Thiosocius teredinicola: one gene and its partner. The protein of the gene in region 1 binds, or shares a complex with, the protein of each later gene. Links are inferred from orthologs where the notes say so. Each region holds a gene or a part of one and is shown in the gene's direction. Other genes may lie near its edges.

Evidence for each region.
Region 2: the proteins of rne (region 1) and eno are in contact, whole or in part, in a solved structure (PDB 2FYM), measured with the Escherichia coli proteins. The link is inferred for Thiosocius teredinicola from one-to-one orthologs.

The regions. Positions count from the first base shown.
Region 1 is NZ_CP019936.1:2,512,009-2,520,983, forward strand. What follows is about bases 3,990-7,187. They hold rne (ribonuclease E), read left to right. Parts: upstream 3,990-4,338; coding sequence 4,339-6,987; downstream 6,988-7,187. Other genes in these bases: B1781_RS12080 (low molecular weight protein-tyrosine-phosphatase), read right to left, coding at 7,034-7,187. Outside these bases: phosphate regulon sensor histidine kinase PhoR, read right to left, coding at 1-485; phosphate regulon transcriptional regulator PhoB, read right to left, coding at 482-1,177; B1781_RS12060 (S49 family peptidase), read right to left, coding at 1,256-2,218; B1781_RS12065 (HAD-IA family hydrolase), read right to left, coding at 2,236-2,901; 23S rRNA pseudouridine(955/2504/2580) synthase RluC, read right to left, coding at 2,907-3,863; more of B1781_RS12080, read right to left, coding at 7,188-7,519; B1781_RS12085 (hypothetical protein), read left to right, coding at 7,753-8,037; kdsB (3-deoxy-manno-octulosonate cytidylyltransferase), read right to left, coding at 8,043-8,810; B1781_RS12095 (Trm112 family protein), read right to left, coding at 8,813-8,975; lpxK (tetraacyldisaccharide 4'-kinase), read right to left, coding at 8,955-8,975. UniProt on the Escherichia coli protein: Endoribonuclease that plays a central role in RNA processing and decay. Required for the maturation of 5S and 16S rRNAs and the majority of tRNAs. Also involved in the degradation of most mRNAs.
Region 2 is NZ_CP019936.1:2,909,565-2,918,265, reverse strand. Bases 1-2,924 are described here. They hold eno (phosphopyruvate hydratase), read left to right. Parts: upstream 1-785; coding sequence 786-2,063; downstream 2,064-2,924. Other genes in these bases: ispD (2-C-methyl-D-erythritol 4-phosphate cytidylyltransferase), read left to right, coding at 2,377-2,924; ftsB (cell division protein FtsB), read left to right, coding at 2,081-2,380; kdsA (3-deoxy-8-phosphooctulonate synthase), read left to right, coding at 1-666. In the rest of the region: more of ispD, read left to right, coding at 2,925-3,090; B1781_RS13900 (TatD family hydrolase), read right to left, coding at 3,132-3,896; ispF (2-C-methyl-D-erythritol 2,4-cyclodiphosphate synthase), read left to right, coding at 3,956-4,429; tRNA pseudouridine(13) synthase TruD, read left to right, coding at 4,429-5,499; B1781_RS13885 (OmpA family protein), read right to left, coding at 5,512-6,495; B1781_RS13880 (motility protein A), read right to left, coding at 6,495-7,301; B1781_RS13875 (Smr/MutS family protein), read right to left, coding at 7,414-8,019; 5'/3'-nucleotidase SurE, read left to right, coding at 8,072-8,701. UniProt on the Escherichia coli protein: Catalyzes the reversible conversion of 2-phosphoglycerate (2-PG) into phosphoenolpyruvate (PEP). It is essential for the degradation of carbohydrates via glycolysis.

The DNA.
Region 1 (8,975 bases):
GAGTAGTCCAGCTTCGCAATGAAGGCCGCAAGCTCGGGATGACGGAACAGATTGACCAGTTTCTGTCCGATATCCTTCGCCGCCTGTAGCCCCAGCAGGCGGCTGGCCGCGTCATTGAACCAGCGGATCGTACCGTCGGCCTCCAACGCTACGGTGGCATCCGGCAGCGCCGAGGTCGACGAAGCATATTCGTTCACCAGCTTGGTCATGCGCGCATCGCGCTGCGCATGGCGTGACATCACGCGCGCAATCCGCGAGTAGATGTCGCCCCAAAGACCGAAATGGATGGGAATCTGCGAGGCCTGGGGATCACCCAGCCAGTAAGCCAGGCGTTGCAGGTTGAACAGGTTGCGGAAGGTATACGCCAGCAGCGCCAGCAGCAGAAACAGGTAGACTTGGTTGAAGACGGTGCCCGCAGCCCAGGCTACGAGAACAAGGACAACGATACGCCAGAATTCCTGAACCCAACCGGATCTGGCGTTCAAGTCGGCCTCACGGAGAAGCGGTAACCCACACCGCGTACCGTCTGTACCATGTTCTCAAGACCGTAGGGTTCGAGCGCTTTGCGCAGACGGCGGATATGGACATCAACGGTCCGCTCTTCGATGTAGACGTTGCGCCCCCACACCAGGTCGAGCAGTTGGTTGCGCGAGTAGACGCGCTCCTGGTGTGTCAGGAAGAAATGGAGCAGTTTGAACTCGGTAGGCCCGACGCTGACCGGCTTGTCGTCGGCCAGCACGCGGTGTTGCACCAGGTCCATCTCAAGACGGCCGTCGACGCGAATCAATTCGCTCGCATCGCTGCCGGCGCGCCGCAGGACCGCCTTGATGCGGGCCAGCAGCTCGCGGGTCGAGAACGGCTTGGTCACATAGTCGTCGACGCCGGCATCCAAACCCTGCACCTTGTAGTTCTCTTCGTCGCGCGCGGTCAGCATGATCACCGGGATCTCGCTCAGGCGCTCGTCGCGTTTTAGCCACTTGGCGAATTCCAGGCCGCTCATGCCGGGCAGCATCCAATCCAGCAGGATCAGCGACGGATCCTGGTCGCCCACGGCCTGTTGCGCTTCGCTGCCGCTGGCCGCCTCGATCACCTCGTAGCCCGCCCCCATCAGCGTCGCGGCGAGAAGCTCGCGTACCGCCGATTCGTCTTCAACGATGAGAATTTTCGTCGTTGCCACCTGTGCTCACCTAATTCGTCTTTCAAAGTAGGCCGCAATTACAGAGTGACATTGTGACAGGGATATGACGTCTATGCGTCAACGGAATTGAACCCCTCCCTGCATGCCGCTGCTGCGGGTGAAGGCGTTGGCAAAGGCTGCACCAAAGCGGTCGGCCAATCGGGTCAAGGCATCCTCTTTGGCCGTGAAGTCGACGATGTCTTCAGCACCGGCAACCTCGCGAGCCACATAACCGGCGCTGCCGACCTCGTCAGCGAGCCCGAGTTCGATACCCTGATCGCCGGTCCAGAACAGGCCGCTGAACAGCGTTTCCTCGTCACCTTTCAAGCGATCTCCGCGTCCTTCCTTAACCGCCGCAATGAAATGCTTATGTATCTTTTTCAGCAACTTATCGGCATGTTCTCGATCAAATTCACTGACCGGGCTGAACGGATCGAGGATGCCTTTGTGCTCACCTGCAGTCATCAGGCGACGCTCGATACCCAGCTCGTTCATCGCATCGACGAAGCCGAAGCCGTTCATCAACACCCCGATCGAGCCGATCACGCTGGACTCGTTCACGTAGATCTTGTCCGCTGCCGAAGCCACGTAGTAACCGCCCGAGGCACACATGTCGCTGACCACGGCGTACAGAGGAATGTCGGGATATTTCTCGCGCAAGCGTTTGATTTCGGAATGCATATAGTCCGACTGCACCGGCGAACCGCCGGGCGAATTGATGCGCAGAATCACGGCCTTGGTGTTCTTGTCCTCGAACGCGTCGCGCAGACCGGTCACCACATTGTCGGCCGACGCTTTTTGGCCCGGGGCGATCATCCCTTCGAGTTCCACCAGGGCGGTATGCGGTTTGACGCCCATTCCCTTTTCCGACCAATCATTCGGCAGCAGTACGACCAGCACCCCGATCAGATAGGCGAACGTGAGCAGCTTGAAAAAGATGCCCCAGCGTCGCGCGCGCCGCCGTTCCACCAGGGCATCGCGCGCGAGATTCTCAACCAGTTCGCGATGCCAGTCGCCGTTGGACCCTTTGTCCTTTTCCATCAATAAACTCCGTCAGATCAAGTCAGCACTGGCTGATGCAGCCAGTCCGATAGCTCGTGAAGATTGTCGAAACATTGCAGCGCACCGTGCGCCAGCAGTCGCTCGGTCGCATGGACCCCATGCGACAAGCCGACGGCATCGACGCGTGCGTTACCCGCCATCTGCATGTCGTACTCGGTATCACCCACCAAGATCGCCTCACCCGGCGGGGTATCGAGATCGACCAGGATCTCTTCAAGCATCTGCGGGTGAGGTTTCGAGAATGTCTCGTCGGCGCAACGTGTTGCGTGGAAAAACGACGCTAAGCCGCTTTCCTGTAGGGCTTTATCCAGCCCCCGGCGGCTCTTGCCGGTGGCCACGGCGAGGAGTTTGCCTGTGGCGTGCAGGCGTTCAACGAGCTCGCGAGCGCCGTCGAACATCGGTGCCGGCTCGACCGTCTCACCCAACCACAGGCGGCGATAACCTTCGACCAGTCGCTCGACCATGGTGTCGTCAGATCCCGGAAACGCGCGGGCGATGGCTTCACTCAGCCCCAGGCCAATCACGTCCCGCGCCTGTTCGTTGCTCGGCACCGGCACACCGGCCTCGTGCGCCGCGCGCTGCATGCAGGTCACGATACGCGCCTCGGAATCCATCAAGGTTCCGTCCCAGTCAAAAACGATCAGCTGATACTGCTTGCTCATGTCCTTCAAATGCTTCCGGCCAATTTGTCGAGCACTGCCTGCAATTCTGTCGGCAGCGGCGCCTCCACCTGAAACCGGTTGCCGGGCTCAGGCCAATCGAAACGCAACGAAGCCGCGTGCAGGAACAGGCGGCGCAAACCCATCTCCTTCATTACCCGATTGGCCTCTTCATCACCGTATTTCGGGTCACCGAGAATCGGAGTTCCGTTGTCCGCTGCATGCACCCGGATCTGATGAGTGCGCCCGGTCTCAAGCTCGACGCTAACTAAGGTTTCTTTCTCAAATCGCTGTAATACTTCGAAATTAGAGATAGCCTGTTTGCCTTCAGGATCGACCCGAACCACCCGCTCTCCGCTCTTCAGGGTGTTTTTCTTCAGCGGCGCATCGGCGCGCCACCGGCCTTTGCGAATCCGTCCCGACAACAAGGCCAGATAGCGTTTTTCGATCTTTCCGGCGAGTTGAAGTTCCTGCAGGCTGCGCAGCGCACTGCGCTTCTTGGCCAACATCAAACACCCCGATGTTTCCCTATCCAGTCTATGGGCCAGCTCGAGGAACGGCGCATTCGGACGCGAGGCGCGCAATGCCTCGATAACGCCGTGCGACACTCCGCTGCCACCGTGTACGGCCACACCACCCGGTTTATTAACAATTAAGATTAGATTATCTTCGTAGATAATTGATTCTTCGATATTATGCTGCAATCCCTTTGGCGCCTCTTCGGCGTCCTTCTCGCTCACGCGCAGCGGTGGGATGCGCACGACATCGCCGGCCTGGAGGCGGCGCGCCGGCTTGCACCGCCCCTTGTTGACCCGCACCTCGCCACGCCGCAAAACCCGATAAACCCAGCTGCGCGGCACGCCCTTGAGCTGACCTAAAAGGTAGTTGTCGAGACGCTGGCCGTCGTGATTGTCGTCTACTGTAATCAGACGCACGCGCGATGCCGTTTCGCCGCCTTCAGCCATGTCCGCTCGAACCCCGCAAAAAATAATGCATCTGCCTGATAATCTGATATATTTTACGCAAGCTGCAGCCGGAGGTGCGACCGAAAGAGTCCACGAACACACCCGCTGCAGTGCATGAATTTACCGGGCCGGAAGGATTTCCGACCCGAAGTTGGCGCGCAAGCCAATGTCGCTTTTTCTTCCATTAGCGCAGTAATCCGCGATGAGAAGACCGCATCCCTTGCAAAAGGCGATGCTACCCGACTGCATGCATCGCGCGCCAGATTGAGAACAGTCCGGCCGGATGTTGCCGTGTGTGCTTAGCGAGCTTCACTCGCCCACCCGCACCCTCGGTTCGGACATTTAATGAATTCGCCTTCGATCAGATTCGGGTCACGCCCGCCGCTGAGAACGGTCGCACTGTTGTGTGTTGCGACGTCGGGCTCCGGTGGTGCAAACCAGGCCTGAAACCGATCGAGGCAACAAGGAACAATCAATGAAGCGTATGCTGATCAACGCAACTCAGCCTGAAGAGTTGCGTGTGGCCATCGTCGACGGCCAAAAGCTGTATAACCTCGACATCGAATCTCCCGGCCGGGAGATGAAAAAAGCCAACATCTACAAAGGACGCATCACCCGCGTCGAACCCAGTCTCGAAGCCGCATTTGTCGACTATGGCGCTGAGCGCCACGGCTTTCTGCCGATGAAAGAGATCGCCCGCAGCTACTTCAAGAGCGAGGCGTTCGATGCCGGCAAGCGCGCCATCAACGAGCTGCTCAAAGAAGGCCAGGAAGTTATCGTCCAGGTCGAGAAGGAAGAGCGCGGCAACAAAGGCGCAGCACTGACCACCTTCCTCTCGCTGGCCGGCCGCTACCTGGTGCTGATGCCCAACAATCCGCGCGCGGGCGGCGTTTCGCGGCGCATCGAAGGCCAGGACCGCTCCGAGCTGCGCGAGGCGATGAGCGTGCTCGAGATCCCCGAAGGTATGGGACTTATCGTGCGCACGGCGGGTGTCGGCAAGATCGCCGAAGAGCTGCAATGGGACCTCGACTACCTGCTGCAACTGTGGAGCGCCATCGAACAGTCGGCCGCCGAGCGTAAGGCACCGTTCCTGATCTATCAGGAAAGCAACGTCATCATCCGCTCGATTCGCGACCACCTGCGCGCCGATATCGGCGAGATCGTGGTCGATCAACCGGGCACGCACGAACAGGCGCGCCAATTCATTGAACAGGTCATGCCCAAGTACCTGCGCAAGCTGCGCCTGTACACCGACGAGGTGCCGCTGTTCTCGCGCTATCAGATAGAATCGCAGATCGAATCGGCGTTCCGCCGCGAACTGCGCCTGCCGTCCGGCGGATCGATTGTGATCGACCACACCGAGGCGCTGACCTCGGTCGATATCAACTCGGCACGCGCAACCAAAGGCTCGGATATCGAAGAAACCGCGCTCAATACCAACCTCGAGGCTGCCGACGAGATCGCCCGCCAGCTGCGCCTGCGCGACCTCGGCGGCCTGTTTGTCATCGACTTCATCGACATGACCCCATCGCGTAACCAGCGTGAGGTCGAGAACCGACTGAAAGAGGCGATGAAAGAAGACCGCGCGCGGGTGCAGATCGGCCGCATCTCGCGCTTCGGCCTGCTCGAAATGTCACGTCAGCGTCTGCGCCCTTCTCTCGGCGAATCGGCGCACCAGGTCTGCCCACGCTGCGATGGCCACGGATTCATCCGCAGCGTCGATTCGCTGGCGCTGTCGATCCTGCGCATCATCGAAGAAGAGGCGCTCAAAGAGAACACCGGTCGGGTGAATGCCCAGCTGCCTATCGAGGTGGCGACCTTCCTGCTCAACGAAAAACGGCAGATGATCGCGGATATCGAGAAACGGCATGATGTCAGCGTCATCCTGATTCCCAACCGCCACCTCGAAACACCCAAATACGAGCTCGAGCGGATTCGCACGCAGGATCTGCACAACGACGACACGCCCAGCCACGCGCAGGAAGTGGAATACAAACCACAGAATACGCCACCTGCCGAACGGCCACAGGCGCGCATCGAACAGCCTGCAGTCAAACAGATTGCGCCCTCTTCGCCGGCGCCGCAGCGCGCCGAACCACAGCCACAGCCGACGGCAACACCGGTACCCATGCCGGTACCGGCAGCGGGCAATGAAAGCGGGTTCATCAAACGCCTGTTCAGCAGCATCTTTGCAACGCGCGAAGGTGGAGCTGAAGTCGAATCGCCCAAGACTGCGGCCGCAGCCAGCGACGCTGTCGATGGCGAAGGCACCACTGCAGACAAGGAGGGTAGTGGCGGACAGCGCAAGAGCAGCACCCAGCGTAGCGGCAATGCACGCAAGAGCGATTCACGCTCCAGCCGTAGCCGTCGCGGCAGTCGCGGCGGCCAGCGCAAGCCCAAAGCGGAAGAAGGCGAAGGCAACAAGAACCGCGAGACCAAGCCGCCCGCGGAAAACAAGAAACAAGGCGACAGCAAGCCGGAAGATGCGGCTGCACAGGCAAATAAACCGGCTACCGGCGAAGACAACGGTGAAGGCCCAGCCAAGCGCAGCTCGCGGCGTGGTCGTCGCGGCGGCCGGCGGCGGCGCAGCAGTGCCGAGAAAGCCGCTGCGGCTAACGGCGAGTCGGCAAACAACGCCTCAGATGCCCCTGGCAATTCAAGCGGTTCGGGCAGCGACGCTGGCCGGCCGGAAAAATCGGCTGGCAACAGAAAGCCCGATGAATCCGCCGCTGCCGGTCCGGTAGCCGCTGAGAAACCGGCGAGCACAGGTCAAGCGGCCGGCGGCGACAAACCGAGCGCTGATCGTCCGCCACGCGCGAGCAAGCCGGCCGAAGATGGCGAGGCGAAGCCCGCAAAACCCGCGGGCTCCCCTGCGCAGTCGGAAGCACCTTCGGCCAAACCTGCGGAGAAACCGGTCAGTGCCGAGTCGGCGCCGTCGTCAGCACCTGCAGCGAAACCGGTAGCACCACCAGCCGCCGCACCTGCGCCTACGCCAGCATCGGCGCCGGCGCCGGCGGCCGACAGTACCCCTAAACCACCGTCGATTGAACGCGCAGTTGCGCCGAAATCAGCGGCCGAACCGGCGCCGAAGGCTTCCAGCTCCGGCGGGTCGGGCGAGGACTGATTCGGTCGGTCGGAACAGAACGGGTGTGGTCAACCACACCCGTTTTTCATGAAAGATGACTGCGGCGAATCTCGTCGAGTAGACCCAACGCCGCGGCATCCACCAGATCGAAGACACGTTCGAATCCAGACGCACCACCGTAGTACGGATCGGGCACCTCGCGCGTACGCATCTGCGGCGCAAAGTCCATAAACATCTGGATCTTGTCGACGTGCTCGTCGGGACAGATGGCGCTCAACGCCATGTAGTTGTCCTGATCCATCGCCACCACGTAGTCGAAACTGGCAAAGTCTTGCTCTTCGACCCGGCGCGCCACCAGGTCCGACAGATCGACGCCGCGCTGCAACGCCGTGGCCTGTGCACGCTTATCGGGTGGGCTGCCGACATGGTAGGCATGGGTGCCGGCCGAATCGATCTTGATAACCTCTGCCAACCCCTCTTTCTCGACCAGCGCGCGAAACACGCCGTGCGCTGTGGGTGAACGGCAAATGTTGCCCATGCACACGAATAGTACCGTGACTGCATCTTTCATTTGTCACAAACCATAAACAGTTAACGTCCGGCGTTCGCCTGAAGCCTCTCACCAGACAATGAGCTTAATGATGCGATCCAGTGTCAGTGACACCGTGAACACTGTCAATCGTCGGTTGGCCAACCTCGGCAGCGCACCACAGACAGCGCAAGACTCATCCAGCCGCGATCCGTTGTGATTACCCTGTGCACACGCAGTGCTGCGCAAACCGCTACAGACGCTAAGCTAACCTCATGAGCGCTGCATCACTCCACCAACGACTTCAGCAACTGATAGGTAACCGCTTCGATTATCTCGACGAGGTCTGGATCCTGATCGAGGTGTTGGGCGATATGGACAGTGTCGTGCTGCGGCGCTGCGAAGACTGCAAGCGCTACCGGCCGGTGCAATCCAACGCCTACGGCATGCCCAATCGCCGGGTCGACGGTACCCTCACCCTGCCGATTTCCAACGCCGAAGGCGATGGCTATTCTGACGACCTGCTGGTGTTGCTCGAAGGCCGGCAACCCTCAGGATGAAGCCCTTAAGATGAAGTAAGCGCCGCAATGACCCGCTTGAGGTCTTCGGCCGTATCGACACCGGCCGGCGGCGCCTCTTGCGCGACATCGAGGGCGATGCGTCCACCATTCCACAAGACGCGTAGCTGCTCGAGTGATTCCATGCGTTCGATCGGCGATACCGGCAGACTGGCGTAGCCGCTCAGAAAGCCCGCGCGGTAGGCATAGATGCCAAGGTGACGGTAGATGCCTTCCATCCATTCGCCCTTCGGCTCTTTGGACATATCGAACTGGTCGCGCTTCCAAGGGATCGTGGCCCGGCTGAAGTACAAGGCATAGCCGCGACCGTCGCCGACCACCTTGACGGTGTTGGTATCGAACAGTTGGTGCGTCTCGCTCAATGCCACGGCGAGTGTCGCCATGTCCGCGTCCGGATGATCGATCAGACTGTCGGCAACCTGGGCCAACAGCGACGGCGGCATCAAGGGTTCGTCACCCTGCAGGTTGACCACAATCGTATCGTCCGGCCAGCCTTTGAGGCTGACGACCTCGGCGATGCGGTCGGTACCGCTGCTGTGTTCGGCCGACGTCATGCAGACATTGCCGCCAAACGCCGCGGCCGCCTGCTCGATACGCTGATCGTCGGTGGCAATCACGACATCTTCGGCGCCGCTCTCCAGTGCACGCTCGTAAACGTGCTGAATCATCGGTTTGCCGGCGATATCGACCAGGGGTTTGCCCGGCAGGCGCTGCGATGCGTAACGCGCCGGGATCACAACGCTGAATGACGCCATGCTCAGTCTTCGATCTCGACGTCGGCCGGGATCTCGGTGGCCTCTTCGAGCAGCATCACCGGAATGCCGTCACGGATGTGGAAGATCAGGCGGTCCTGTTTACACACGAGTTCGCCGACCTTCGGACGGTAGATCAACTTACCCTTACAGTTCGGGCAAGCCAGG
Region 2 (8,701 bases), 400 kb from region 1 along the record:
TCGTCGCACAGCAGCCCGCGCGGTCCTGGTCTCGAAGAAGGCCTGCGCATCCTCGAACGCGTCAAGACCGAACTGAACGTGCCGGTGTTGACCGACGTGCATGAGGACACGCCGATGGACGAGGTGGCCTCGGTCGTCGACGTATTGCAAACGCCGGCATTTCTGTGTCGCCAGACCAACTTCATTCAGAGCGTCGCCAAGGCGGGCAAGCCGGTCAATATCAAAAAGGGCCAGTTCCTCGCGCCGTGGGACATGAACAACGTCGTCGACAAGGCCAAGGCCACCGGCAACGAACAGATCATGGTGTGCGAGCGCGGTGTGTCGTTCGGTTACAACACGCTGATCTCCGACATGCGCGGTCTCGCCGTCATGCGTTCTACCGGTTGTCCGGTGGTGTTCGATGCGACCCACTCGGTGCAGCAGCCCGGTGGCATGGGCAATAAATCGGGCGGACAGCGCGAACACGTGCCGGTGCTGGCGCGCGCGGCTGTCGCCGTCGGCATCGCCGGTCTGTTCATGGAGACCCATCCGGACCCGCAAAACGCGATGTCCGACGGCCCCAATTCCTGGCCGTTGGATAAAATGCAGCGCCTGCTGCAAACCCTGGTCGAGCTCGACCGCTGCGTCAAACAGCGCGGTTTTATCGAACAGGAACTCGTCGGCTGACACGGCATTCCGCTGTCGCCGACCCGACAGTTGACTAGGTTTATCGGAGAGCCGGCAGCATGCGCCTTCCAGCGCGGCTGCCGGCTCTGCCACGAATTTTTTTGAGTTCAGGAGTACCCATGTCTGACATCATCGATATCCGCGCCCGAGAGATCCTCGATTCGCGCGGCAACCCGACTATCGAAGCCGATGTGCTGACCGCCGACGGTGCGATTGGTCGGGCGGTAGCCCCTTCCGGCGCATCGACCGGTTCGCGCGAGGCGCTCGAACTGCGCGATGGCGACAAGCACCGTTTCCTCGGTAAGGGGGTTTTGACTGCGGTAGGCAACGTCAACGGCGAGATCCGCGACGCCTTGCTGGGGCAGGAGGTCGGCGGACAGGAAGCCATCGATCGGCGCATGATCGACCTCGACGGCACCGACAACAAATCGCGCCTCGGCGCCAACGCCATCCTCGCCGTGTCGCTCGCTGCCGCGCATGCCGCGGCGCAGGAAAAGGCGATGCCGCTGTATCAATCGCTGGGTAGCGGCACCTACAAGATGCCGGTACCGATGATGAACATCATCAATGGCGGCGAGCATGCGGACAACAGCGTCGACCTGCAGGAGTTCATGATCCTGCCGGTGGCGGCAGGCTCGATTCGCGAGGCCATCCGCTACGGCGCCGAGGTGTTTCATGCACTGAAATCCGTACTCGGCGGGCGCAAGCTGGCGACCACCGTCGGTGACGAGGGCGGTTTCGCCCCCGACCTGCGCTCCAACGAAGAGGCCATCGAGGTCATCCTCGAAGCGATCACCAAGGCCGGCTTCAAACCCGGCGACGACATCTACCTCGGCCTGGATGCCGCCAGCTCGGAATTCTACAAAGACGGCAAGTACGTGCTGGCCTCGGAAGGCAAGTCGTTCGACTCTGCCGGTTTTGCCGACTTCCTGACCGGCTGGGTCGACCAGTACCCGATCATCTCGATCGAAGACGGTATGGACGAAGGCGATTGGGACGGCTGGAAGCTGCTGACCGACAAACTCGGCAAGCGCGTACAACTGGTCGGCGACGATCTGTTCGTGACCAACACCAAGATCCTCAAGGAAGGCATCGACAAGGGCATCGCCAACTCGATCCTGATCAAGTTCAACCAGATCGGCACCCTGACCGAGACACTCGAAGCCATCGGCATGGCACACGATGCCGGTTACAGCGCGGTGATCTCGCACCGCTCGGGCGAGACCGAGGACACGACGATCGCCGATCTCGCGGTCGCCACCGCGACCGGTCAGATCAAGACCGGTTCTCTTTCGCGCTCCGACCGCGTGGCCAAATACAACCAGTTGATGCGCATCGAGGATCAGCTCGGTGATGAAGCAGAGTACGCCGGTAAGAGTGCGTTTCCCTGCTTCTGACTCTTGATCCGCGCGCTGTGAGCTGGAAGCTTCAGGTAGCGGTTGGCGTTCTGCTGCTGGTGCTGCTGGGATTGCAGTACCGGCTGTGGGTCGGTGAGGGTAGCCTCGCCGAGGTTGCGATGCTGAAGCGCCAGATCGCCGACCAGCGCGCGGAACTCGAAGATCTTCAAGAACGTAACGCGACGCTCCAGGCCGAGGTCGATGACCTCAAAGAAGGCCTGGCAGCGATCGAGGCGCGAGCGCGCAGCGAGCTCGGCTTGATCCGCAAAGACGAGACCTACTTTCAGTTGGTTCCGCCCGAGAGCCGCAAGCCGTGAGCGCACCGTCGTTTTGGTGCATCGTGCCGGCGGCCGGCGTCGGTCGTCGCATGGGCAGCAAGGTCCCCAAGCAGTATCTCGACCTCAACGGTCGCAGCGTGATCGATTACACCATCGAACGCCTGTTGCTGCATCCCATGGTCGATGGCCTGTATGTGGCGCTTAGCGAAGAAGACGGCTGGTGGGACGACAGCGAGTTTGCCGGCCATCCGGACCTGGTGCGGGTTACCGGCGGTACCGAGCGTTGTTTCTCCGTGTTGAACGCGCTGGCGGCGCTCGAACCGCGTGCTGCGGCCGACGACTGGGTGCTGGTGCATGATGCGGCGCGGCCCTGCGTTCGCCGACACGACATCGATCATCTCGTTTCCATGGTGCGCGATCAGGAGATCGGCGGGCTGCTGGGTATGCCGGTGCGCGATACGATGAAACGTACCGACTCGGCCGATCGCATTCTCAACACCGTTGAACGCACCCACCTGTGGCATGCCTTCACACCGCAAATGTTTCGCTTCGGCACCTTGTTCGATGCGATGCGCGGCGCGCTCGAAGCCGGCGTGTTGGTGACCGACGAGGCGAGTGCCATCGAGTGGGCCGGTCACCAACCGATCATGGTCGAGTGCTCGGCCGACAACATCAAGATCACGCGTCCTGAAGATCTGCCGTTGGCCGCTTATTATCTTGAGCGCCAACGCGACGGCAAACCCTGGTAGTCGCGGTTCGTCGATACCGAAGTCGTCCGCTCGCGGTCGGCTCAGATCAATCCCAGTATTTGCTTGGCATTGGCTGTCGTCTGCGCGGCAACCTCGTCCTCGCTCATCTGCTTAAGCTCGGCCAAGGTTTTTAAGACGTCGGGAAGGTAAGCGGGGCTGTTGCGTTCGTACTGGTGCGACGCGACCGTCATATCGGGGGCATCGGTTTCGAGCACGATGGCCTCGACTGGCAACTCGGTGGCGAGCCGGCGCAGGCGCGATGAACGTTCGTAGGTCAGCATGCCGCCGAAGCCCAGGCAAAAACCCATGTCCAGATAACGCCGTGCCTGTTCGAGGCTGCCGTTGAAGGCATGGCTGAAACCGCCTGTCAGACGATAGCGCTTGAGCGTGTTCAGCATTGCATCGTGCGCCTTACGCACATGCAGCACCACGGGCAGCCCGGCATCCTGTGCAACCTGTAGTTGTCGCTCCAACAGTGCCTGCTGTTTGTTGCGATCAAGGCCGTCGACATACCAGTCAAGGCCGATCTCGCCAATGGCGATCGGTTGATGCCGCTCCACGGCCTCGACCAGTGCCGGGATGTCCGTATCCTGATGCTGTTGCAAGTAGACCGGGTGCATGCCCAGCGCCAGGTGGAGATGCGGATCACCCTCGCACAAAGCGATCAGCGAAGGCCACGTCGAACGCTGTACGCCCGGCACCAGCATGTCTTGCACCCCCGCAGCGCGTGCCGCGCGCAACACCTCGGCGCGATCGGCGTCGAAGTCTTCTACATCGATATGGCAATGGGTATCGAAGATCGGCATCTCGTAAGTTTAGCGCTCCCTGAGTGCTATCATCGCCCCGGTTTGATGAGGGGAACAGCATGCGGGTTGGTCACGGTTATGATGCTCATCGGTTCGGTGTGGGCGACTTCGTTACGATCGGCGGTGTCAGAATCGATCACGACAAAGGGCTGGAGGCACATTCGGACGGCGATGTGCTGATACATGCCGTATGCGACGCGTTGTTGGGTGCTGCGGCGCTGGGCGATATCGGCAAGCATTTCCCCGACAGTGACGATGCCTATCGTGGCATCGACAGCCGCGTGCTGTTGCGCCGCGTGCGCGATGCCTTGGCCGAGCGCGGTTGGCGCGTCGGTAACCTCGACAGCACGATCGTTGCGCAGGCGCCACGCATGGGACCGCATATCGCCACGATGCGCGAGCATCTGGCCCAAGACATGGGCGTTGCGCTCGATGCCGTCAACGTCAAGGCGACCACCACCGAACGCATGGGGTTTACCGGGCGTGAGGAGGGCATCGCCGCACACGCCGTGGTGCTGCTGCTCAAAATCTGATGGACGAGACTGTTTTCTCTGCTGACCCGACACGCGATCTGCCGTACGCCTTGGGCGGTCCGGTAGTGACCGGCGTGCTACGCCAAACCCCCGAAGATTTCATCGTTGTCGAAGAGCTCGGCTATGGTCCGTCGGGTGACGGCGAGCACGAGTTTCTCACCGTGCGCAAACGCGAACGCAACACGCACGAGGTGGCGCGCGAGTTGGCCAAGCTGGCCGGTGTCGGCCAAGTCGCCGTGGGCTATGCCGGTCTGAAAGATCGCAATGCGGTGACGACACAACACTTCACCGTGCAACTCCCCGGTCGCGAGGCGCCTGATTGGCGTTCGATCGAGGATGACTCGCTGCAGATCCTCGATGCGCAGCGTCACAATCGCAAGATCCGCCGCGGCTCGCTGCGCGGCAACCGTTTCGAGATCACCGTGCATTCGGTTGGCGGGGATCGCGATCTGGCGGAACAACGGCTGCGGCAGATTGGTGAGAGCGGTGTGCCGAACTACTTCGGTACGCAGCGCTTTGGCCGCGAAGGACAGAACCTGGCCCGCGCGGATGCGCTGTTTGCCGGACGTGGGCGCAAACCGAAGCGCGAACAGCGCAGCCTGCTGTTGTCCGCGGCGCGTTCGCAGCTGTTCAACCAGGTGCTTGCAGCGCGTGTTGCGGCCGGCACTTGGGATGCAGCGATGGATGGTGACGTGTTGCTGTTGGCCGGTGCGATGCGCCAGTTCATGCACGATCCCGACGATGCATCGATCGCGGAGCGGATAGCGGTTCGCGATATCCATCCAAGTGGTCCGCTGTGCGGTCGTTCGAGTCGCGCCTTGCTACCCGCTGGAGAAGTGCTGCTGCTGGAGCAACAGGCGCTGGCCGACTGGCAGCATTGGATCGATGGACTGCAGCGGTTCGGTCTCGACGCAGACCGTCGCGCGCTACGCCTGGTCGTCGACGATCTGACGTGGCGATGGCAGGACGACGCCTTGGCCCTCAGCTTCGGCCTGACCTCGGGTGCCTATGCGACATCGGTGTTGCGCGAGTTGGTCAGCGAGCCACAGCGCGCAGCGTCGATCAGCTAGCGGTATCTGCACTCACAGAAAGTCAACGCGCAGATTTACGCGGCGGTTGGCGGCGCGACCTGCCGCGGTGGCGTTGTCGGCGATCGGCTTGGCATCGCCATAGCTGATCGAGCGTACACGATCGGCATCCAGGCCGGCGTTCAACAGGAAGTGCGTAACCTGATTCGCGCGTGCCGCGGCCAGCTCCCAGTTCGATGCGAAACGACCGTGGTGGATCGGACGGTTGTCGGTGTGGCCTTCGATCGAGATCTCGGCGTTGACCGTCTCTTTCAACGACAGCGCGATCTGTTGCAGCACGGGTGTGGCGTGCGGTTTCAGCTCGGCCTTGCCGGAGTCGAACAGGATCACCTCGGCGATTTCCAGCGAAACGCCGCGTTCCTGCGGGATGATTCTGACTTCGTTGCCGAGGGTGTTTTCGATCGCATTGACCAGGCGGGTCTGGGCCGAGTCGGCGGGTGCCTCTGCTACGGCCGATGGGGCCAGTGGCTCGTCGAGCGCCGCCGGCGCCGCTACGGGGGTGGGCAGCCACATCGGCGATTGCAGATCGAGCAGGGCAGTGGTTGCCAGCAAGTCCGACATGGTTTCGCGGGGTGCTGCTGGCGTGGCCAGCGGCGGTTCGACGATCTGTGTCACCGGCTCGTTCACCGCGGTGGTCAGAAAGCCGGGCTGCGACGCTGAATCTTCAGGCAGCTCGATCGTCAGCGGCGGCGGGATGCGTAGTGGGCGCGTTACGGTTTTCGGCTTCGCCGGTGCAGTCACCTTGGCAGGTTCGACCGGCACGGCCAGGCGCTTGTCGGGTTCGGTCTCGATCAACTCGGTTTGCATGATCGCGGTGTGCCCGAGCAGCACCACCATTACCACCAGGATGATGCTGAGTACGTCGACATAGGTGAGCAGCCAACTGGTTTCCGACTTCTCGGTATCCCAGGAGTACCAGTTGAGCGCGTCCAGCGGCGACTGGCCGTTGGACGGGATGGCTGCGTCGAAATGCGACATCAGGCGTGTGCCTTCGCCAGTTGCAGTTGCAGCGACACCTTCTGCATATCCTGCAGCGCGTTGAGTTCATCCATCATCTCGCGGATCAGCTCGGCGTGCTGGCGATCGAACAGCATCATGATGGCCTGCAGATGGGCCACGCGACGGTTGATCACGCGGCGGCCGCGTTGTTCGAGTTGGCTGGCAAGCGGCTTGAACACGAGGTTCGACAGCACCAGGCCGTACACGGTGGTCAGCATGGCGAATCCGGTGGCCGCACCGATACTGCCCAGGTCGCCCGAGCCCAGGCCGAACAGCATCTGCACCAGGCCGAGCAGGGTGCCGAGCATGCCGAATGCCGGCGCGTAGTTGCTCATGGCGCGCAACATGTCGACCGGGTGGCGCAGTTGGTCGCGCTCTTCGGCGATCTGGCGTTGCAGGGCCAGGCTGATTTGCTCGCGCGGAAAGCCGTCGAGCACGAGTTGGGTGCCGCGTCGCAGCACCGGTTCGGCAATCTTGCGGGCGGTGACCTCGGCCGGCCGGATTTCGCCGCGGCGGAAAGCATTTGCCGCATGGAAGAAGCGTTGCAGGCTTTGCTCGTCGTCGCCCAGGTCCTTCGGCTGGCGGCGAAAATCCACGACCAGTTGCCACAGCATCTTGATCGAGCTGCCCGAGTGGCTCATCAGCGCGGTCAACAATGTGCCGCCAAGAACCAGGAAAAAGCCCGAAACGATCGCGATCAGGCCGGAGCCGGGGGCAAAAACCTGAATGGCGACCGCGGTCAGCACGGCCAGCGAAAGCGCTTCAATGCGGTAACGTTCGAGCATGGTGAATCTCCGTCATCGTTCTCTCTGAGCGGAATTCAGCAAGATGCAGGCCAAGCGCTTCGGCGACTGCGGGTGAGTGGCGAGGAACGGGATTCGGGTTGTGCGCGTCGGATCAATCGGTGCGACGAAACTTGCCCGATAGCAGCACGTAGACCGCCCCGGTGCCGCCGTCCCAGCGCGGTGCGGTGGCGAACGCCAGCACGTCTTCGCGCTGCCGCAGCCACTGGTTGGTTTTCTGCTTGAGTACGGGCTGCTGGCCGGATCCGCGACCTTTGCCGTGGATGATGCGCACGCAACGTCGACCGATGTCGCGGTGGTAGTTCAGAAACCGCACCAGGGCCGGCTTGGCCTCGTGCACGCGCAGCCCGTGCAGATCGAGCGTGCCTTCGGGTTCGATCACGCCGCGCTGCAGGTCGCGGAACAGGCGGTTCTGGATGCCCGGGCGGCGGAACTCGAGGAACTCGCCGGTTTCGATCGCCAGGTCGGCGAGTTCGTCTTCCTGTTCGTCGCCCACCGGCAGGTTGAGCGGCTCGGGGCGACGTTTCTTACGGTACGGCTCGACCTGCTCCGGCGTGATCGGCTCAACGTCGCCCATCGCGGTCTGAAACAGGTCGCTGTCGTCGTTTTCGGGGGTGTCAGGTGGATCGCCCATGCTGTCGATTGAAACGGGTTCCCAACCATAGATCAAGGTGAGGCGGTGCACGGTTTGCAGTATCATCGGCGGCTTCAAGACCGGCCCGCAGTTGGGGGCGGTGCACAACTAGGACGGCATGCGAATTCTCCTCAGTAACGACGACGGCTATCAGGCACCGGGCCTGAAGGCACTGCACGATGTGATGGCGACGATCGCCGACACGGTGGTGGTCGCGCCGGACCGCGACCGCAGCGGTGCGAGCAACTCGCTGACGCTGGAGATACCGATTCGTGCTGCGACCGCGGAGAACGGTTTTATCCGGGTCGACGGCACGCCGACCGACTGCGTGCACCTGGCGATTACCGGATTGCTCGAACAGGAGCCGGACATGGTCGTCTCCGGCATCAATGCCGGCGCCAACATGGGTGACGACGTGCTCTACTCGGGTACCGTGGCGGCCGCGACCGAGGGACGGTTTCTGGGATATCCGGCGATCGCCGTGTCGATGTCGTCGCACACGCCGCAGCATTTCGATACCGGCGCTCGCGTGGCCGCCATGCTGGTGAAGCGTTTGTGCGAGCAGCCGATCGCGTCGGATTCGATTCTGAACGTGAACGTACCCGATATCCCGTTCGATCAGTTGCAGGGATATGCAGCGACCCGTCTGGGGCACCGCCACAAGGCAGAGCCGGTGGTGAAATCCGAAGACCCGCGCGGGCGACCGATCTACTGGGTGGGCCCAGCCGGCGCAGAGCAGGATGCCGGT